DNA from 2 places in the Clostridium sp. ETTB3 genome. Region 1 is predicted to be linked to the other one. Evidence: a T-box and tRNA genes for the amino acid it is inferred to sense, from the RefSeq annotation. Region 1 holds a T-box; the other holds one or more tRNA genes.
What was found. A T-box is a leader RNA that pairs with one kind of tRNA and senses whether it is charged. The one in region 1 lies ahead of gltX (glutamate--tRNA ligase), so its partner is inferred to be a tRNA-Glu.

Region 1 (11,843 bases):
GTTGTTATTATAATACCTATAAATGGTCCTAAAATTGGTACTGCTGCACATAATCCAAGTATTAAACTTATAAATAAACCATATGGAATATTTAAAATTGCCATACTAACAAATATCATTATAGATAATATAAAAGAATCAATTGTTTGCCCAAAAATATATTTTTTAAATTTGCTATAAGTCAATTTTATTGTTTCTATAACATATCTTTTATGTTTATCTTTCATAAACTTACATATAATAGTTTTAATTTGAAATTTTAGACTTTCTTTTTCTAATAAAATATATACAGATATTACCAAACCTAAAATTAAATTAATTAAAACATTAGTTATTCCTAAAGTAATATTTAAAATTCCTGAAAATGAAGTTTTTAGTATATTATTTACTATACTCATAATATTATTATCTACTTTATTGAACTTGGAAAATATAGTTTCTAATATATAATTATTATTGCTATTTTGAGTTAAAAATTTTTCTATATTTTTAATTTGTTCAGGTGCCTTTTCTATAAAAGTATATAAGTTATGTAAAATTTCAGGTATTACTACATTAATAACTAATGTTCCTCCAATAATAAGTGTTAAAAAAACTATTACTAATGACATAGCTCGACTAATTGTAAATACTTTTTTTTCATTTAAATTAAATTTTTTCAGTAATATTCTAATTCTCTTTTCTAAAAAGCTCATTGGCATATTTAAGAAAAACGCTAAAACACATCCAAATATAACTGGTAAGATAATTTCTATTAAATTATCAATAACATGTGATACATACTTTAAATTACTTATTAAAAAAAACATTATTAGTCCATAAGTTACTATTAGTATATTTTCTTTAAAATATTTCTTATTCATTTCCCCTCCTTATAAATCAAAATTTTAGCTTTATATATTAAGTTAATAATAAAAATTATTCATTTTCTCTATATATTGCCTTACACATATTATAAAAACATGTTTCTTCTTCTATATTAGGCATATGTGCTGATGCCTTAAACTTGTATATTTGCTTTTTAGGTGCATTTATAAAATTATAATATTCTTCTACTATCTTACTAGGAGTATGGTAATCATTATCTCCACAACAAAAATATATTGGAATTTCAAACTTATTATTTGTATTAAATAAGTTTATACATGACATTTCTGAATACATATATCTATTTGAAATAATAATTCCACCTAAAAATTTAAACCAATCAAATAAGTTATAGTATTTAAAGGAAATACTTTTTAACATAAGGGATATCTTGCTAAATTTAAAAACATCACCTTTATACTTTTGTATTAATTTATTTAATTTATTAATACTATCTTGAGTTTTGTAAGGTGGTTTTCCTATATTTTTTAAAATTTTGATTCCCTTTTGATAATTTTCATTATTAACTTTTTTTAATAAAATTTTATAAATAAATTTATCTCCTTCATTTATATTAACAACTTGGCCTATAGATATATATGCCTTTATATATTGTGGTATCTTTTGTGATAAAATTATTCCTATCAAACTTCCAAAAGAATGCCCTACTAAATAAATACGATTTTTTTTAAATCTATCCCTTAATATTTCTATTAAGGAAATAGCATCATTAACAATATTATTTATTTTTAATTCATCTTTTGAAAATATCTTTGTATTTGATTTTCCAGCACCACGTTGATCCCAATTTACAACAAGAAAATCTTCTTCTAATTTGCTTTGATATTTTCTTATAAAACCACTTTGAGATACTCCTGGTCCTCCATGTAGAAATAACATTAAAGGTCCTTTTTCATTACCTGTTGCAAGAATATATTGTTTAACTCCATTTAAATTTACATATTCGCTTATTTCTAACATGAAATCCACCTCCGTTTTCACTAATTAATATAATTTTTATATTAATTTATATAACATGTTGTATATAAAAAGGTTATCATTTATTATATAAAAAAAAGCAGAGGTTTTTTACCTCTGCTTTGGTGCGCCTTCAAGGACTTGAACCCCGGACCCCCTAGTTAAGAGCTAGGTGCTCTATCTTCTGAGCTAAAGGCGCAAATATCTTATGACATAATATTATATCATTCGACTTTCTTTGTCAATACTATTTTCAAAAAAACTTTTAAACATTTTTAAATATAACAAAGTGGCTACCGCCATGCCCTATTCGTGATATCAATTTTACTGCTTAAATATTAAAATTCATTGATATAATTAACTTTATAAGTTTAAATTTTTATAATTTCCATATATAAAAAAAGCAGAGGTTTTTTTACCTCTGCTTTGGTGCGCCTTCAAGGACTTGAACCCCGGACCCCCTAGTTAAGAGCTAGGTGCTCTATCTTCTGAGCTAAAGGCGCAAATATCTTATGACATAATATTATATCATTCGACTTTTTTTGTCAACACTTTTTTTTATTTCTAAATAAATAAATTTCTTGTATATGCTACTTTATTTTTTCATTATCTTCAATATAAAATTATTAGTATTAGTAATAGTAAAATATATGTTATAAATTTTATATAATTAGGAAATAATTATTTTTTATCTGAAATGTGCTGTCCATCTCCCATCTTCTAAAATGGGAGATGGACAGCACTTGACGATAGTCAACAAGAATAGTACAATATAGTCAGTATTAAATGATAGAAATGAGTAATAATAACGGATTTAGACACTAAATAAGCTTGGGTAAACTTGTACCGTTAGGTATATTGACTAAGAAGCTCCCACTTCTATAAGTGGAGAGTAGTTCACCCCTAAAATTAATAGTCAATAGGAGATGTAAATTATGTCAACTGAAATTAATTCTTCTAATTTTATAAGAAATATAATAGTAAATGATTTAGAAAGTGGAAAACACCAAGAAATAATAACTCGTTTTCCACCAGAACCAAATGGATACCTTCATATAGGTCATGCAAAGTCTATTCTTTTAAATTTTGGATTAGCTGAAGAATTCCATGGTAAAACACATCTTAGATTTGATGACACTAACCCTGTAAAAGAAGATACAGAATATGTTGAATCAATAAAAGAAGATGTAAAATGGCTTGGTGGAAATTGGGATGAACTTTACTTTGCATCTGATTATTTCGATGAAATGTATAACAGAGCTGTTCTTTTAATAAAAAAAGGATTAGCTTATGTTTGTGACTTAACTCCAGAAGAAGCTAAAGAATATAGAGGTACTTTAACTGAACCTGGTAAAGAAAGTCCTTATAGAAACAGAAGTGTTGAGGAAAATTTAGATTTATTTGAAAGAATGAAAAATGGTGAATTTTCAGATGGAGAAAAAGTTTTAAGAGCTAAAATTGATATGTCTTCTCCTAATATGAATATGAGAGATCCTATAATCTATAGAATTGCTCATGCAACTCACCATAACACTGGAGATAAATGGTGCATCTACCCTATGTATGATTTTGCTCATCCATTAGAAGATGCCATAGAAAAGGTAACTCACTCTATTTGTACTTTAGAATTTGAGGATCATAGACCTTTATATGATTGGGTTGTTAGAGAATGTGAAATGGAAGCTCAGCCTAGACAAATAGAATTTGCTAGATTAAACATGACTAATACTGTTATGAGTAAAAGAAAACTTAAACAATTAGTTGATGAAGGTGTTGTTGATGGATGGGATGATCCAAGAATGCCTACTATTTGTGGCTTAAGAAGAAGAGGATGTACACCAGAAGCATTAAAGAATTTCTGTTCTGCTATTGGTGTTGCTAAAGCAAATTCTACAGTAGATTCTCAAATGCTTGATTATTTTGTAAGAGAAGATTTACAATTAAAGGCTCCTAATGCAATGGCTATTTTAAAACCTTTAAAATTAGTTATTACTAATTATCCAGAAGGGCAAACTGAAATGTTAGAAGTTAGCAACAATGCTAAAGATGAATCATTTGGAAAGAGACTTGTTCCATTTTCAAGAGAATTATATGTTGAACAAGAAGACTTTATGGAAGTTCCAATAAAGAAATATTTCAGATTATTCCCTGGTAATGAAGTTAGATTAATGGGTGCTTACTTTGTTAAATGTAATGAAGTAATTAAAGATGAAAATGGCAATGTAACTGAAATTCATTGCACTTATGATCCTGAAACTAAAAGTGGTTCTGGATTTACAGGAAGAAAGGTTAAAGGAACTATTCACTGGGTAGATGCAAATAACTGTGTACCTGCTGAATTTAGATTGTATGAACCTTTAATATTAGATGATGCTCCTGAAAATGAAGGTAAGCATTTCTTAGAACAAATAAATCCTAACTCTTTAGAAATTTTACAAGGATTCATTGAACCAACAGCTGTTGAAAATGCTAAACCTCAAGATAAATTCCAATTAGTTAGAAATGGTTTCTTTAATATTGATACTAAATATACTACTAATGATAAATTAGTATTTAATAGAATTGTACCTTTAAAATCTTCATTTAAATTAAAATAAAAAAAATTAAAGAAAGGCAATTTGCCTTTCTTTAATTTTTAATTAGGTATAGTAAGTGTTCGTTGAGGTTTCATACACAGTAATTTTTTATAATTAAATGCACACTGAACCAAGTCTTTACTTATATAATTATGTATAACGCATTTTGTAGATACACAAGCTATAAAATAGTTAAAATATTGAACTAGTCTTATTTTTTATCACATTGGTCTATACTCCTGAAACTCTTAACAATATTATTTTGCTCGCTTTTATTAATTTAATACTAGAAGTTATTTCTATAAATTATTTTTAAATTGATTTCTATTAATATTATTTAATTTTATGATCACATCCACATTTATTTTCTATTTCTGATTTTGCACTTGCAGGTGATGCCCATTGATTATTTACTGCTGTTTTTTGTCCTTCATGACATCCACATCCAGTGTGTGAATTGTGCTCTCCTTTACCTTCTTTATGACATCCACAGTTTGAATTATTACTCATAATATTTTCCTCCAATGTCCTATTAAATTTAGCCCTGATACAGCCAAGTCTATACTTAGTTCTACCACCGCTACAATAATAGTTTGTACACTTTATTTTCTTTAATACCTTGTATTAATTTCATTTTGGACCAAGTTGTGAATTTAAATTAAAATAATGAAAAAAAGCACATTTTTTTCTATAATTTTATAACTTTATTTTTTACTAATCTAATCATAAAAAATACTGTATTTAGACTAATTCTATAATCTAAATACAGCTCTTTTTTCTTATAGATAAAATATAGCATTTTTTCTAGTTAAAAATCTTTTAATTTTTATAACTCTAAAAATCTATTAAATCTTTCTCTAACCTTTTCTTCTCCTATAATTTGCATTATAGTATAAAGATCTGGAGTATTTGTTCTATGTGATAATGCACTTCTTACTGCACCTGCAACATCAGAAATCATTCCCTTATAAGCTTCTGGGTTAGCCTTAAATTCTTTTCTATTTGCACAATATCCAAGTTCTGCTCCAATTACTTTTAATTCTTCAAACCAGTTTTCTTGACTTCCTATATTAAAAGTAAACTTTTTAGCATATTCTTCAATTATAGCTTTAGCATTTTCTAATAATAAAGTTTTTGGTAACTCAACCTGCTCTGCAGTTTCATTATAGAATAATTCATCAAAGAAATAGAATATCTTATCCTTAACTTCATCCCACTTTGCAAAGTCTTTTCTTGGTTTTGGACCTTCTTTATCTATATTAAATATTTCTCTTGCCATAGCTTCATTTGAAGTTACTAAGTTATACATTTCTTCATCATATTGTTTAGCCCATGCAGTATATTGTTCATATACTTTATCTGCTGGCATTCTAGCTATAACATCTTTAGAAACGTCATTTAATTTAACTAAATCAAATAATGCTCCGCTCTTACTCATTTTTTCTAAAGCAACATGGAATTCATGATAATCAGCAATTGGATTTTCTGCTCTCCATTCTTCATAACTTGAATTTACTATGTTTAATAAGTATTCAATAACACATACTACTGGATATCCAACTTCATTATAATAAGAAACAGCTGCTTCAGCATCTTTTCTCTTAGAAAGCTTTCTCTTAGATCCACCTTCTTGTTTCATTATTGTTGGAATATGAGCATAGTTTGGTCTTTCAAATCCTAATACTTCAAATAATTGAACGTGTATTGGAAGTGATGATAACCACTCTTCTCCTCTTATTACATCTGTAGTTCTCATTAAATAATCATCTATTGCATGTGCAAAGTGATATGTTGGAAGCCCATCTCCTTTTATTAAAACTACATCTTGATTATTTTCTGGGAAAGATATATCTCCCTTTATTAAATCGTGGAATTCTACTCTATTTTCAATATTTCCTGGTGATTTTAATCTTAAAATATAAGTTTCACCATTGTTTATTCTTTCAATAGCTTCTTCTTCAGTAATATTTCTATATTTAGCATATTCTCCATAGTATCCTGGAGTTATCTTATTAGCTATTTGCTCTTCTCTTAAAGCAGCTAATTCTTCTGGAGTACAAAAATCTGGATATGCTAAACCTTTTAATAATAAATCTTTAGCAAAAGTTCTGTATATTTCAGCTCTTTCACTTTGTCTGTATGGGCCATATTCACCTTTTGAAGTTTCTTGACCAGTCATTCCTTCGCTAAAGTCCATTCCAAAATTGTGCATAGTTTCAATTGTATCTTCAATAGCACCTTCAACTTCTCTCTTTTGGTCTGTATCTTCTATTCTTAAATAAAAAACTCCTTCACTTTGGCTTGCTAATCTTTCATTGATTAATGCAGCAAAAACTCCACCTATATGTTGAAATCCTGTTGGTGATGGTGCATATCTAGTTACTCTAGCACCTTCTTTTAAGTTTCTTTTTGGGTATTTTGCTATATAATATTCTCTATCATGTTCAACATTAGGGAATATTATTTCAGCTAATTTTTCAAACGCCATATTTAATGCTCCTTTATATATAATATATAAAAAATGGTTGTTCCACGGAGGTACACCCATTTATATCCAAATAAAAAAGTTTCCATCCCAAATATTATTAGGACGAAAACTTATATTCCGCGTTACCACCTAAATTGGTTAATATAAATTATTAACCCACTCAAATACTTATTAATTTTTATTGCTCCAAGGTTTCCTTCAATAGTTTTAAATTTTAGGCTTACACCATCCCTAAATCGCTTTAAGTTAAAATTTTATTTACTGCTCCTCTTCAATGCAATCTACTGTATTAGTTTTAACAAATTACAAGTTAATTATACAGACTGCAATTATTATTGTAAAGTTTTATTCATTATCTTACTGCAAAATATATTATAAATAATCCTGATAAAACATACATAACTGGATGAACCTTTTTAACTTTTCCCTTAAAAGACATAAGGACTACATATGCTAAAAATCCACATGCTATTCCCTCCCCAATGCTATAAGTTAATGGCATTAATATTACAGTTAAAAATGATGATATTGAAACTTCTGGTTTATCCCATTCAATTTCCTTAAGACTACTACACATTAATGACCCAACTATAATAAGAGCTGGTGCAGTTACTGCTGAAGTAATTACTGTAAGTAATGGTGAGAAAAATAATGAAATTAAAAATAAAATTCCTACTACAACACTTGAAAATCCTGTTTTTGCTCCCACTGCTACTCCTGATAATGATTCAACATAAGAAGTTGTATTAGTAGTCCCAAATATTGCTCCTATACAAGTAGCAACTGAATCTGATAATAATGCTTTAGAACCACCTTCAATTGATCCATCATTTTTTAATAATCCAATCTTAGACCCAACTGCAACCATTGTCCCTGCTGTATCAAAAAAATCCATAAATAAAAATGTAAATATAACTAATATCATTTGAGGATTAAATATATTTCCTATATTTTTAATTGCAACTCCAAATGTAGGTGCAATTGATGGTGGCATTGATATTATTTTATCTGGAAAATTTATTAAACCAAAAATCATTCCTACAATTACCGTTGCTACCATACCAATAAATATTGCTATATTAGACCCTCTAACCATTAATATTGCTATTACAATAAGACCAAATACAGAAAGTAATACTGTTGGATTTGTTAAATCTCCAAGACCTACAAATGTTGATTCATTTGCCACAACTATTCCAGCATTCTTTAATCCAATAAAAGCTATAAACAATCCAATTCCTGCACTTACAGCAAATTTTAAATTTGTTGGTATTGCTTTTATAACTATTTCTCTTATTCCTGTAATTGACACTATTAAAAATATAATTCCAGATGCTAATACACCTGATAATGCTGTTTGCCATGGAATATCCATTCCTATACAAACACTATATGTAAAGAAAGCATTTAATCCAACCCCTGGCGCTAATCCCATTGGAAACTTTGCAAATATCCCCATAATAAAAGTCCCAATTGCAGCTGCCAATGCTGTTGCAGCAAACACACTTTTTTCTGGCATTCCTGCATCACCTAAAACACTAGGAATTAAAAATAATGCATATGCCATTGTTAAAAATGTTGTTACTCCTGCTACTGTTTCTGTTTTCAAGTTAGTATCCTTTTCTTGAAAATTAAAATACTTAGATATTAAATTTATCACTTAATTACCCCCTCATTATTTTGCAATATATCTCCTCCCATAAAATCAACAAATATAATTCAATGTTTACATAATTAATATTATTAACAAACAAATTATATGAATAATATAATATATTTTTTAATATTTGTCCATGTTTTTTATTATTTTTTTATATTTTTAATTACTTTTAAAAAATATTGTTCGTGTTTTTGTTTATTAACCTTTTTCTAAAGTAAACTATTAAATAAACTAATAAATAAACTAATAAAAGGAATACCTTAAAAGATATTCCCCTTATAACTAATAAAATTATAAATTTATATAAATAATTAATTAATCTAAATTCTTAGTATCAATCCAAGACATCATTTCTCTTAACTCTTTACCAACCTTTTCAATTGGGTGTTCTGCTTCCATTCTTCTCATTGCATTAAATTGAGGTCTTCCTACTTGATTTTCCATTAACCAGTTTCTAGCAAATGTACCATCTTGAATTTCAGTTAATACTTTCTTCATTTCCTTCTTTGTTTCATCAGTAACTATTCTGCTACCAGTTACATAATCACCATATTCAGCAGTATCTGAAATAGAATATCTCATTGCAGCCATACCACCTTGATACATTAAATCAACAATAAGTTTCATTTCATGTAAACATTCAAAATAAGCATTTTCAGGAGCATACCCTGCTTCTACTAAAGTTTCAAAGCCAGCCTTTATAAGTGCAGTAACTCCACCACAAAGAACAGCTTGTTCACCAAATAAATCTGTTTCAGTTTCATCCTTAAAAGTAGTTTCTAATACACCTGCTCTAGCTCCACCAATACCATTAGAATAAGCTAATGCAACTTCTTTAGCATTTCCAGTATAATCTTGTTGAACCGCTATTAAGCAAGGAACTCCTGAACCTTCTGTATAAGTTCTTCTTACCATATGTCCTGGTCCCTTTGGTGCAACCATAAATACATCAACATTAGCTGGTGGAACAATTTGTCCATAATGAATGTTAAACCCATGAGCAAATGCTAAAGCATTTCCCTCTTCTAAATATGGAGCTATTTCTTCCTTATATAATTTAGCTTGCTTTTCATCTGGTACTAAAACCATAACTACATCTGAAGACTTAACTGCATTTGCAACTGTAGCAACTTCTAAGCCAGCTTCCTTAACCCTATCCCAAGACTTACTGCCTTCATATAATCCAACAACTACATCAACTCCACTTTCATGAAGATTTAATGCATGTGCATGTCCTTGGCTACCATAACCAATAACTGCAACCTTTTTCCCTTTTAATAACCCTAAATTTGTGTCCTTTTCATAAAACATTTTTGCCATATTTAATACCCCCGACTTATTTATTTTTTATCTATAAAAATTTACTACCATTCATATTTTGATAGAAATTTAAATTAACTATTTAATTGCTGTTTTTTTATTTTCCTTCTAAATCTTCTTCATTAATAATTTGATGAATTGGTGCCCCTGGAGCAACCATCGGAAATACCTTCTTATCACTATCAATTTTATAATCTATTATTACTGGCCTATTTACAGATAAAGCTTCCTTTAATACACCATCAAGTTCATCTCTTTTTTCTACTCTAAATCCAACTCCTCCAAAAGCTTCTGCAAGCTTAACAAAATCAGTTGCCCTATCTAATGTAGTTTGAGAATATCTTGCTTCATAAAATAAACTTTGCCACTGTCTAACCATACCCAATGCATTATTATTCATAACAATAATTTTAATTGGAATATTATACTTAACAGCTGTTGCAAATTCATTGCAGTTCATTCCAAAGCTTCCATCACCAGCAATATTAAATACAATTTTATTTGGACTAGCAACTTTTACTCCAATTGCTGCTCCTAATCCAAATCCCATGGTTCCAAGACCACCTGATGAAATTAATGTTCTTGGAGTTTTAAAATTAAAATATTGTGCTGTCCACATTTGATGCTGTCCAACTTCTGTTGTCATGACAAAACTGCCATCATCTAAAGAACTAAGCTTTTCAAATAAAAATCTAGGTGTTAATTGTTCACCATCATCACTATTATTTTTAGTAATAGATAAAAGCTTTAATTCTTCCACAGTTTTTAACCAATTTTCATTTCTTTTTTCATTTATTAATGGCATTAATTTTTGTAATGCAACTTTAATATCTCCAATAATAAATGAATCAACCCTTACATTCTTATTAATTTCTGCTGGATCAACATCTATTTGAATAATTTTAGCATTATTTATAAATTCCTTATCACTAATTACCCTATCACTAAATCTTGCCCCAAGAGCAATTATTAAATCACATTTAGTTGCTAAAATATTTGATGCATTACTTCCATGCATTCCTATCATTCCTGTACTTAATCTATGTTCTGAAGGAATTGCACCTCTACACATTAATGTTGTTGCAACTGGTGCATTTATCTTTTCTGCAAAATTAATTAATTCTTCAGTAGCATCTGAGTTTATAACTCCTCCCCCTGCATAAATAAGAGGTTTTTCTGAATCATTAATATACTTAGCTGCCTCATTTAATGAAGTAACAGTAATATGCTTACTTTTTGGCTCAACTGGTAATGGACTTAATCCCTTATATTCCGTCTTATCAGATGTTATATCCTTTGGAATATCTATTAATACCGGTCCTGGCCTTCCTTCCTTTGCAATATAAAATGCCTTTCTAATAGTTTCTTCTAAATTATTAATATCCTTAACAATAAAATTGTGTTTTGTAATTGGCATTGTTATTCCTGTAATATCAACCTCTTGGAAACTGTCCCTTCCAAGCAAACTCTTTTGAACATTTCCTGTTATTGCAACTAAAGGAACTGAATCCATATATGCCGTTGCAATACCAGTTACAAGGTTTGTTGCACCTGGTCCAGATGTTGCAATACATACTCCAACCTTACCTGAAGATCTTGCATATCCATCTGCTGCATGTGCTGCTCCCTGCTCATGGCAAGTTAAATAATGCTTTATTTGCTCTTTATATTTGTATAAATAATCATATATATTTAAAACAGCCCCCCCAGGATATCCAAAAACAGTATCAACACCCTGATTTAATAAAGACTTAACAAGAATTTCAGCACCTGTCAGTAACATTTAAAACACCCCCATTTTTTAGTGACAAGCTTATTCAGTGACAAGCTTATTCAGTGACAAGTGGCAAGTTTAGGTATAAATTCAGCTTAGGCTGAATTTAATAAATATATTTTTCAGAAACTCCCCAAGGAGTTTCCTCCTTAACTTGTCACTTGAAACTTGTCACTTGTC
Region 2 (11,843 bases), 270 kb from region 1:
AATATTTTTCATTGTTTCAGAATAGTCTATTTTTTCTTTTCTTAAATTATTATCTTCTAATATAATTCGTATACTACCTATTAAAACACTTTTCATAAGATAAATATTTACCTTTTTTATCAATCCTTCATCAATACATTTTTTTACTAAGATATTAGTGTGTTCCCAAGCTAAATCTAATCTATTCATTATTTTTTCATAAATTTTAGGATAAAACTTTTTTACTTCATGTATTTTTGTATAATCAATTGCATCGTAAGATGTAGGTAAAAGAGTAAAGATTCTTTTTAATTTTTCTAAATTATCAATGGTATCATCATTAAGTATTTCTTTTCCCTTTTCTGTAATTGAATCAAATATGTCATCTACTAATAAATTTAATAATGTTTCTTTACTATCTATATTTTCATATAAGGTACGTTTACTGACTCCAAGATTATTTGCCAAATCATCCATAGTAAATTTAACACCTTTTTCTTTAAATATATTTATTGTTGCATTTACTATTTTTATCTCTAAACTCATTTTATCCTCCATATGCCATAAACTATTTTTCTTTCTATAACTTAATTCTAGTATTTTATAGTATTACTTTCAAATAAATTTTATACTATTAATTGTTAATAAACTATTAAAAAAATATATGTTAATATATTATAATAGTGGTTATATATAATTAATAGTATTTTTATAATTTAAAAATAATAAAAAGGAAATAAATTCATGATACAAATTTATAATAGAAAAACTAATAAGTATGATACAGAAGCAGTGGCTGGAGAAAAGTATATTAATTGGGCATATGAATCCCCAATAGGAAAAGGATTTGTAGAATTATTTATTAAAAGAAAAATATTTTCAAAGTTATATGGAATTTATTGTGATAGCAAATTGAGTAAAAGAAAAATTTCTTCCTTTATCTCAACTTTTAATATTGATATGGATATGTGCGTAAATACTTCATCTGATTTTGAAAACTTTAATGAATTTTTTATAAGAAGGCTTACAAAAGAGGCACGTCCAATAAATAAAGATAAAAATGTATTGATTTCTCCTGGTGATGGTAGATTAATGGCTTATACTAATATAGATATAAATAAATTAATTCAAGTAAAGGGAATTACATATAGTTTATCGGAATTAATTGAGGATGATGAAATTGCAAAGGAATATAATGGAGGAGTTTGCTTAGTTTTAAGATTATGTCCAACAGATTATCATAGATTACATTTTGTAGATGATGGAATTGCAGAAAAGTCAAATATTGTTACAGGAAATTATTATTCGGTTAATCCAACAGCACTAGAAAGAATTCCTAAGTTATATTGCCAAAATAAAAGAGAATGGTCTATATTTCATTCAAAAAATTTTGGAGATATAATTCATGTTGAAGTTGGGGCTACTTGTGTAGGTTCAATAATTCAAAGCTATACTCCTAATAAAAAAGTTAAAAAAGGTGATGAAAAGGGATATTTTAAATTTGGAGGCTCAACAACTATTTTATTTTTTAAAAAAGATATGGTTTCAATAGATGATGATATTTTACTTCAATCATCATTTGGGTTTGAAAGTAAAGTTAATATGGGTGAGAAAATAGGAGAAAAGTTAAAGTAAAATATAAAATAGAAATTATATTTTTAAAGATATAATTTCTATTTTTAGATAATTAATTTTAAATAATTATTTTATTATTGATTTAATAGTCTTTAAAAATTTTTCTTCATTACCATCGAATATTATTATATTAATTCCCATTTCCTTAGCTCTTATTTTAACAGGAGACTTTATAGGATCTTTTGTAGCTACTAAAATTTTATATGAATTATCTCCACCAAATTTTTCAGCATAAACATTTAGTTCATTTAATGCCATTTCATTATATTTATCGCTATCCTTACAAGAAATAAATATTGGAACAGAATCTTTTACTGCAACTACATCAACTTCATTTCTAACGATTTCATTACTATCATTCCATAAAAACATAACTCCATTTTTAGATTCATCTATTTCATCTATTTTATTTATAAGTTTATTAGTTTCAATTTCTAGCCAAGTACCACTTTTGAATATAAATGCTTTAAGATAATTATTTAAAAAATCAATTGTAATTTTATCAGTGGTATTTCTTAAAGTAATTTCTTTCATTTTAACAAGATTATCTAAGATTAAATTTAATAACTTATTTTCTTCTTTAGATAAATTGTTAGTATGAATATAAATTCTTTGTTGATTATATGAGTCATGCTCAAATATGCTTGAGTCATATAATTTTTGCTTATGTTCATGCCATAATGATATATTTTTTGAGATTTGTTCTGAAAAAAATATTAAATCTTTTTTATTACATAGTTGGGAGGCATCTTCAACAATCATTCCTCCTGAAGCTTTAACTATATCATCTATCTCTAAATCCTCAAAAGCTTTATTTAAAATTGATATAGCATTATCTTTAAATTCATATAATATTTTTTCTTTAATATCAATATATAATGATTTTAAATTATTCTTTAAACATAAGTTTAATAAGATTAAAGAATTTATTCTTTTTCCACCTGTCAAATTTACTATTATATTTTTATTTTCAATATTTTTTATTAATTTTTCTAAGGCGGTATTATCTCCTTCTTTAATATCAAAAAAATTTAATTTTATATTTTTAAAATTTCTTTCATAATATTTTTTTAATGTATCAGCTTTATTATTGCATGATTTATCCTTTATAAAATAGATAATTTCTGGATTTAGTTCTTTTGTTGCTAATATATTACTTTCATTATGTTCATCTACTTGACTTATTAAAATATCAATCATACTTTTAATACCTCTTTATTAAAACTATATTAATAGTTTTCCAAATAAAATGATTTTTTATAAATAAAAAAAGAACCATTGAAAATCAATAGTTCTTTCATGGCAGAGCGTAAAGGAATCGAACCCTTAATGTGCCGTCCGTAGCGGCATGTTATATCCGTTTAACTAACGCTCCAAATTATTAACAACACTATGTTAACACAAATAAATAAATTTTTCAAGAAATAAATGCTTTAATAGGTTTAAAAACAGTAAAATTAGTCAATTATTATTAATAACTATAAGGAGGAATAAATGTGGATAATTTATTTAAGAAGAATAAAAATAAGGATGTTTTTAAAATTTTTGCTATATCCTGTTCTGTATTGCTATTGGTAGTCATTTTAAATTTCTATGTAGATTATAAATATTTATCAATCGTAAATAATTTTTATTCAAAATTTAATAGTTGTGATTTTACTGAAGCTAAAAAAATTATTAATAATGATAGTATTTATTTAAAATTAAAGAAAAAGAAATTAAATAATGATTTAAATGCTTATTTTAGTGAAGTAGTTAATAATATATGTCAAAGTTTATTAGAAAGTAATGAAGAAAAAGAAAAGGCATTAATAGTTTTTAATGAAATAAAAAGTTATAATATTATAAATTCATCTATAAATAAACTTATAATTTCATTAGATAAAAATTATGTTGTACAAACTGAATCAGATTATAAAGCCATTTTATTATTAGGAGTAGATAGTTATAATAATGGAAACCTTAAGGAGGGAATTGATTATTTAAAGAAAATTCCTTCTACATCAAAATATGCAAATAAAGCAAATAAGTACATAAAACAATATGTTAATGAATATAAAGAAGGTTTATTTAATCAAGCTGATGAATTAGTAAAGGATGATTATTATACTAAAGCAATAAATTTACTAAAGGATGCAGATACATCAATTATTGATGTAAATGATACAGATATAGAAGCAAAAATTAATTCAATTTCAGAAGCAAGAGAAAACTATTTAACTTCAATAAGTTCTAATGAAAATAAACAAGAAACAATATCAGCATCTTCTAAGTTACTTCAATCATTAACAAGTAATAACATTAATACATTAAATATTGAAAGCTTAACATCTAATTTAATTTATGTAAATTTAAAAGATCAAATTACTTATATTTATAAAGGTTCAATAAATAATTGGGATAAAATTAAAAGTTTTAAATGTTCTACAGGAATAGAATCTGAAAAAACACCAACAGGAATATTTGATGTACGCGAACGTGGAGCATGGTTTTTTTCAGATAAATACAATCAAGGTGGGAAGTATTGGGTTCAATTTTATGGAGATTATTTATTTCATTCTGTTCCTTATAATAAGGACCAAAGTGAAGTTGTTGATTATACTTTAGGAGTACCAGCTTCTCATGGTTGCATAAGATTAAAAACTGAAGATGCAAAGTGGATTTATGATAATATAGAATCAGGAACAAAGGTAATAATTAATTAAAGTTTAAGGATTAAAGTTAATAAATAATAATTAACTTTAGTCCTAATTTATTGTTATAAACCTTTATAATAATATTTATGTTAAAATATAATAATAACGAAAATTTAATTTAAAGGATGATTTATCATGTTTATTAATATACCTAGTAATGTTCAATTTATTATTGATACTTTTTATAAAAATAATTATGAGGCATTTATGGTTGGGGGATGTGTTAGAGATTCATTGTTGGGATTAATGCCTAAGGATTATGATATAACTACATCAGCATTACCAAGCATAACACAATCATTATTTGAAAAAACTATTCCAACGGGAATACAGCATGGAACAGTTACAGTAGTATTAAATAATGAAAATTTAGAAGTTACTACTTATAGAACTGAAGGAAAATATATTGATAATCGTCGCCCTGAATCAGTTGAGTTTGTATTTAATATAAAAGAAGATTTATCAAGGCGTGATTTTACGGTAAATGCTCTTGCTTATAATAAGAAAGAGGGTTTAATAGATTATTTTAATGGAATAGAAGATATAAGAAATAAGGTAATAAGAGCTGTAGGAGATCCTAATAAAAGGTTTCAAGAAGATGCATTAAGAATGTTACGTGCAATTAGATTTAGTTGCCAATTAGGATTTCAAATAGAAGAAGATACTTATTTAGCTATAAAAGCAAATTATGAATTAATAAAAAATATAAGTGTTGAAAGAATTAGAGATGAATTATGTAAGATATTAATTACTAACAATCCTTGTGAAGGATTAAGCTTACTTAGGGGTACAGGAATTTTAGAAATAATTCTTCCTGAAATTAATAGTTTAGTTGGATATACTCCACTTTGTAATAATCATAATAGAGATGTTTTTAATCATACCTTAAATGTAATAAAAAATACCTCAAGTAATGATTTAATTTTAAGGCTATCAGCACTTTTTCATGATGTTGGAAAACTTAATACCTTAAAACAATTACCTAATGGGCACTGCTATTTTCCTGGGCATGCTAAAGAAGGCGCTATAATATGTAAACCGATATTATCAAGATTAAAGTTTGATAATGATACTATAGATAGAGTTTCTAAGATTATTTATGATCATTTAGTATTAGATGTTAATTATATGCCAACTGATGGTGAAATAAAAAGATTATTAAGACGTGTTGAACCTAAAAATATATTTATTCTTTTTGAACTTCAAAGAGCAGATATTAATGCACTATGGGATCCAGTTCCATTTTTAAAAAAGGTTGATTATATTTCTAATAGAGTAAAATTAATACTTGAAAATAATGAACCACTTTATATAAAAGATTTAGCTGTTACTGGTTCTGATTTAATGACACATTTAAATATTAAACCAGGAAAAATTATTGGAGAAATATTAATATTTTTATTAGAAAAAGTACTTGATGATAAAAATTTAAATACTAAAAAAAATCTTTTATCAATTGCAGAAAATTTTCTTTAATTATAGTAAAAGTGTTGTAAGAAGATAAAAATCCATATAAGGTAAAGTATTAAAGAAGTTTACTTTATAGGGATTTTTATATAAAATAATTTTTAAATTTTTATTATTAATCATATTTAATAGTAGCTAAATTTAATTTTTATATTTTATAAAAATTAAATTACATAAGTATATACACATATGAAATGACTTAAACTACCAAGCAATATGAATATATGAAATATTTCATGGAAGCCCCAATTACCAATTTTCAATTTTTTAGAATTGGTAGCATAAATTATTCCACCTATAGTATAAAAAATACCACCTAATACTAACCAAAATAAGCTTATTCCAGGTAATATTGCTGATAAGGGTTTAATCATAAATAATGCAGCCCAGCCCATTCCAATATACATTGCACTATCTACCCAACTAGGACAATTAAACCAACAAAGTTTAAATACAATACCTAAAATTGCAATAGTAGTCATTACAGTAAACATTGTAAATCCAAATTTACCACCAATTGTTATTAAACAAAATGGAGCATATGAACCAGCAATTAAAATAAAAATCATTGAATGATCAAGTTTTTGAAAAAATGAAATAACTTTTTGAGTTGATACTATTCCATGATAAGTTCCTGAAGTTGTATATAAAAGAATTAAACTTAATCCAAAAATGGTAACAGATAATATTGAAATAGCAGGACCACCTGAGAATGTTACTTTAAGCAACATGGCAATTAAAGCAATTAATGATAATCCAGCACCAGCAAGATGAGTTATAGAATTAATTGGTTCTCTTAATTTTTTATACATATAAATAAACACCTCTCATTTCAATAAGTAGTTTTAAAAACTACATTTTATTATATTAATATTATTTGCTATTTGTTCACTATAGTCAAAGTGAATTTAAGTAGATTTAAGCAAATTATCAGTAAATACATCTGTTTTTCTTGCAAATATTAGGAAATACTATTATTATTAAAATATAATAGTGATAATAAGTAGTTTTTAAAACTATATGGAGGATGCTATGGATATAATAGAAATATTAAATAATTTATCTTTAGAAAGTAATATTAAATTAGAAGAAGTGCCAGAAATAGATTTATATATGGATCAAGTAATTCAATTATTTGAATCTAAATTAAGTAATCAAAAAAGAAATGATGAAGAAAAAATATTAACAAAAACAATGATTAATAATTATGCTAAAGGAAAGCTTTTATTACCTATAAAAAATAAAAAATATTCAAAAGAACATATTATACTTATGTCTTTAATTTATAATTTAAAGGGAGCATTATCAATAAACGATATTAAATTATGTTTAGATGAAATAATAAATAAATCTGTGCAAGGAAATTATCCATTAAGAGAATTATATTCAAGTTTTCTAGAGGAATGTGATAATGATGAAAAAAGCTTTAAAATAGATGTTTCTACAAAATTTGAAAATATAAGCAATAAAGTTGATGAAAATAAAAATTTTGATGGAGAGTTTGAAAAAAACTTTTTATTATTATGTTCATTAGTAAATATGAGTAATATGTATAGAAGAATGAGTGAAAAATTAATTGATGAGTTTTTTGCTGAAGGGAAGTAAAATATGAAGAACTTAAGTGATTTAAAGAGAGAGTTAGAAAAAATTGATGGTCGTGGATATAAAACTTATAAGACATTAGAAGGACAATATAGTTTTGAAGATTATATTTTAAGTATAGATCATGTTCAAGGTGATCCTTTTGCTTCGCCATCAAGGATTAGAGTTATAGTAAATAGTAATAATAACTTTCCTAAAAATTTATTTGATGAAAAATATAAAAAAATTACTATTTGTGATTTTTTAACTAGATTATTTAGTAAAAATATATATAAGTATGGAGAAAAAGTATTTGGCTCAGGTAAAAGTGGACTTATTGAAATAAGTAAATGCTCTCAACAAGTAATAGAAAGAACTTCAATAATAATAAATAATGAAAAAATAGAGGCTAGATTTTATGTTGGATTTCCAGCAAGGGGAAGAAGTGTATTATCTAAAGAGTTAGAAAAAATATTATTTAATATTATACCTAATATAGTTAAAAATACTTTAATTTATAATAATATAAATATTAAAGCTTTAAATGACAAATTAAAATTATTAGAAGATCAAGAATTTATAAGAAAACAATTGAAAGATAAAAAACTTATTGCCTTTATAGCAAATAATTCTATATTACCAAGAGAAAGTGGGATTTCTCAAAAACCATTAAAAGATGGTAAAAAGTTTATTTCACCTAAGGAGCTAGAGGTAGAATTTAATACACCTAATAGAGGATTAATTAAAGGAATGGGAATACCAGAAGGAATAACATTAATAGTTGGTGGAGGTTATCATGGAAAATCAACATTGCTTAAGGCATTAGAGCTTGGAGTATATAATCACATTGAGGGTGATGGAAGAGAATTTGTCATAACAGATAATACTGCATTAAAAGTTAGAGCAGAAGATGGAAGAGCAATAACTAAGACTGATATATCTTTATTCATTAATAATTTGCCAAATGGAAAAGATACTAAGAAGTTTTATACTGAAAATGCAAGTGGAAGTACATCACAAGCAGCTAATATAATAGAGGGTATTGAAAGTGGAACAAAATTATTTTTAATAGATGAAGATACATCAGCTACTAATTTTATGATTAGAGATAGTGTTATGCAACAGCTTGTATCTAAAGATAAAGAGCCTATAACACCATTTATTGATGTAGCAAGAAGCCTTTATAAACAAAAGGGAATATCAACTATATTAGTTGCAGGAAGTTCAGGGGACTTTTTTGATATTGCAGATTTAGTAATTCAAATGGATAATTATGAACCTTATGAAGTTACTAAAAAGGCAAAAGCTTTAAGTAGAGGGATAACTAATGTAAATGAAAATTTAAAGGTGGATATTGATTTTAATAGGGTGATTCTTAAAGGGACCATAGAAAGTAGCCCAAAGGGTGTTAAGGTTAAAACTTTAGGTAAGGATGGAATTTCTATTAATAAAGAAAATATAGATTTAAGAGCCGTAGAACAAATTGTAGATAATGAACAGTTAAATACAATTGGAGCAATTATGAAATATGCTGAAAATAAATTAATGGGAAAAAATTTAACTTTAGCACAAATTGCAGATAATATAACTGAAGAATTAAAGAATAATCTTATTGGAATTGAAAATATTAAAGGTGGATATGGAAGCTTTGCTATAGTAAGAAAGCAAGAAATAATGTGTGCATATAATAGATATAGGAAAATAAAAATTAGATAAAATGGAAAAAATATCTAGTATATTTTTTTGATATATGGTAATATTAATATTGTTAAGTTAAAAATTAACAATATGGCTTGTTGGTCAAGAGGTAAAGACGTCACCCTCTCACGGTGAAATCAGGGGTTCGATTCCCCTACAGGTCACCATTATCAAGGATTTTGGAGTTAAACAATTTTTGTTTGCTCCTTTTTTTATAAAAAGGGGCTGTCGCACTAAAACTTTTATACACAATATATTGTAGTATTTATTCTTAATGCGACATCCCCAAATATTTAATATATAAAATTTGCAATTAAAACTATAACTGGTAAAGTTATTAAGGTTCTTTCTATAAATATTATAATTAATTCTTTTATATTTATTGGAATCTTAGAACCAAGTAAAACACCACCAACTTCAGACATATATATAAGTTGAGTTACAGAAACTGCAGCAACTATAAATCTTGTCATTTCACTTTGTATAGTTGTTGAAGCAACAACTGAAGGAAGTAACATATCAGCAAATCCAACAACTAATGTTTGAGATGCTTGGGCAGCTTCAGGTATTTGTAATAATTGAAGTAGAGGAATAAAAGGTATTCCTAAGATTTTAAATACTGGAGTATAGTTAGCTATTATAAGTGCTATTGTTGCCATACACATAACAACAGGTAAGACTCCAATCCACATTTCTAAAACATTTTTAGCACCATCAGTAAAGAATTCTTTTATGCTAGAATTTTTTCTTGCTTTTGTTATAGCTTGTTCATATCCCCATGAAAAAGATGTATATCCACTAGGAATAGATTCATCTATTTTTTTATTTTCTCCATTATAATATGTATCTTTCTTTTTGGATAATGGATATATTCTTGGAATTATTATTGCAGCAACTATACCAGCAATACTAACAGTTAAGTAAAATGGAACAAACATATTTCCAAGTCCAACAGTATTTATTACAACTAAACTAAATGTAATTGAAACTGCTGAAAATGTAGTACTTATAGTAGCGGCTTCTCTTTCTGTATAAAATCCATCTTCATATTGTTTACTAGTTAGCATTATTCCTAAAGTACCATCACCTAACCAAGATGTGATACAGTCAATTGAAGAACGACCAGGTAATTTAAATACTGGTCTCATTACTTTAGTTAATAATGCACCAAAAAACTCTAATAAACCAAAATTAAGTAGTAATGGTAAGAATAATCCTGCAAATAAGAATATAGAAAATAATACAGTTAAAAGATCATGTAATACAAAAGCACCAGTATCACTATTAATTATCATTTCAGGTCCTACATTAAGAGTAACAAGTAATCCAAATATTCCACCTAGTACTCTTGAAGTTAACCAAATTGAAGTTGTACTAAATAGTGAATTTAAAAGCTTATTATTTATTATAAATTTTGGCTTAAAAACTGTTGCTATAAAACTAAATATAGCGGAAATAATCAGTGTTATGGTAATTATGTATACTAAATATTCACCAAGAAAATTTACTAGTTTTCCAGAAAAAATAGCTATTGGAATAGTAACATCGCCTTCATGTTTTATTGGAATTATAAACAATAAAACACCAATTAGAGAAGGAATAATGAATTTTAACTTATCTTTTAAGGAAACTTTAGTTTTATCATTATCAAATGGTTTTAAATTTGAAACTTCCATTTTTTCTCCTTTTATAACAAAAAAATTTTAATTATTAAACTACATTAATTCTAAATGCAAAGATATCAAAAATCAACATATTTTATGCATAAAAATTTAGAAAAACTTTATAATTTTTTATTTTTATACAGAATTATTCAAAAGTTTTAATTTTTATTCAAATTTATGGACACGTATAATTTTAATAGGCAAATTTGTATATAGATATAAAGGAAATTTTTATGGTAAATACTAATAAAGATAATTATAATATATAAATAACAAATTAAGATTTAGGAGATGATCTGTTTGAACTATAGAGAGCAAATGAAAAGGTGTAATAGAATAGTAATTAAAGTAGGAACATCAACACTTACTTATGATAATGGTAATATAAACTTAACAAGAATAGAAAAGTTAACAAGGGTATTATCTGATTTAATGAATTCAGGAAAAGAAGTTGTTCTTGTTTCATCTGGAGCAGTTGGTGTTGGAGTTAATAAGATTAAATTAAAAGAAAAACCAAAGAGTATAAAAGAAAAACAAGCAGCTGCTGCTGTAGGACAATGTGAACTTATGCATATATATAGTAAATTCTTTGGAGAATATAGCCATATTGTTGGGCAAGTTTTATTAACAAGAGATGTTGTTGAAGATGATCATATAAGAGAAAATGTTGTAAATACATTTGAAACTTTATTAGAAAATAAAATTATACCAATAGTTAATGAAAATGATACTGTTGCTATAGACGAAATTGAAAATATAGTTAGATTTGGGGATAATGATAACTTATCAGCAATAGTTGCTGAATTAGTTAGTGCTGATTTATTAATTATATTATCTGATATAGATGGTTTTTATGACTCAGATCCAAGAAAAAATCCAAATTCAAAATTAATAAAAACAGTAGAAGAAATTACACCAGAATTAGAAGCTTGTGCTGGTGGTGCAGGAAGTAATCTTGGAACTGGAGGAATGGCAACAAAATTAACTGCAGCTAAAAGAGCTATATCAGCAAATTGCAACATGATATTAGCAAATGGGGAAAATCCATCACTATTAATAGATATAGTAGAAGGAAAAGAAGTTGGAACATTGTTTATGAAAAAAAATAAATAGAAGGGAGTTT

Region 2: it has a tRNA-Glu gene. The T-box ahead of gltX (glutamate--tRNA ligase) is inferred to sense a tRNA for this amino acid. The anticodon was not compared.

Annotation. Positions count from the first base shown of each region.
Region 1 is NZ_CP199832.1:305,580-317,422, reverse strand. Features, by position in the region: gene ACUN06_RS01620 (AI-2E family transporter) at 1-863, opposite strand, end outside; gene ACUN06_RS01615 (alpha/beta hydrolase) at 919-1,848, opposite strand; tRNA gene ACUN06_RS01610 (tRNA-Lys) at 1,969-2,044, opposite strand; tRNA gene ACUN06_RS01605 (tRNA-Lys) at 2,273-2,348, opposite strand; gene ACUN06_RS01600 (glutamine--tRNA ligase/YqeY domain fusion protein) at 2,781-4,442, shown strand; gene ACUN06_RS01595 (hypothetical protein) at 4,755-4,931, opposite strand; gene gltX (glutamate--tRNA ligase) at 5,248-6,909, opposite strand; T-box leader at 7,005-7,193, opposite strand; gene ACUN06_RS01585 (NCS2 family permease) at 7,262-8,569, opposite strand; gene ilvC (ketol-acid reductoisomerase) at 8,885-9,889, opposite strand; gene ilvB (biosynthetic-type acetolactate synthase large subunit) at 9,987-11,672, opposite strand.
Region 2 is NZ_CP199832.1:40,101-51,943, forward strand. Features, by position in the region: gene ACUN06_RS00170 (TetR/AcrR family transcriptional regulator) at 1-525, opposite strand, end outside; gene ACUN06_RS00175 (phosphatidylserine decarboxylase) at 724-1,614, shown strand; gene ACUN06_RS00180 (Card1-like endonuclease domain-containing protein) at 1,681-2,814, opposite strand; tRNA gene ACUN06_RS00185 (tRNA-Arg) at 2,915-2,989, opposite strand; gene ACUN06_RS00190 (L,D-transpeptidase) at 3,111-4,319, shown strand; gene ACUN06_RS00195 (CCA tRNA nucleotidyltransferase) at 4,446-5,786, shown strand; gene trhA (PAQR family membrane homeostasis protein TrhA) at 5,942-6,589, opposite strand; gene ACUN06_RS00205 (DUF1836 domain-containing protein) at 6,810-7,382, shown strand; gene ACUN06_RS00210 (ABC-ATPase domain-containing protein) at 7,386-9,074, shown strand; tRNA gene ACUN06_RS00215 (tRNA-Glu) at 9,149-9,223, shown strand; gene ACUN06_RS00220 (YjiH family protein) at 9,350-10,732, opposite strand; gene proB (glutamate 5-kinase) at 11,039-11,833, shown strand.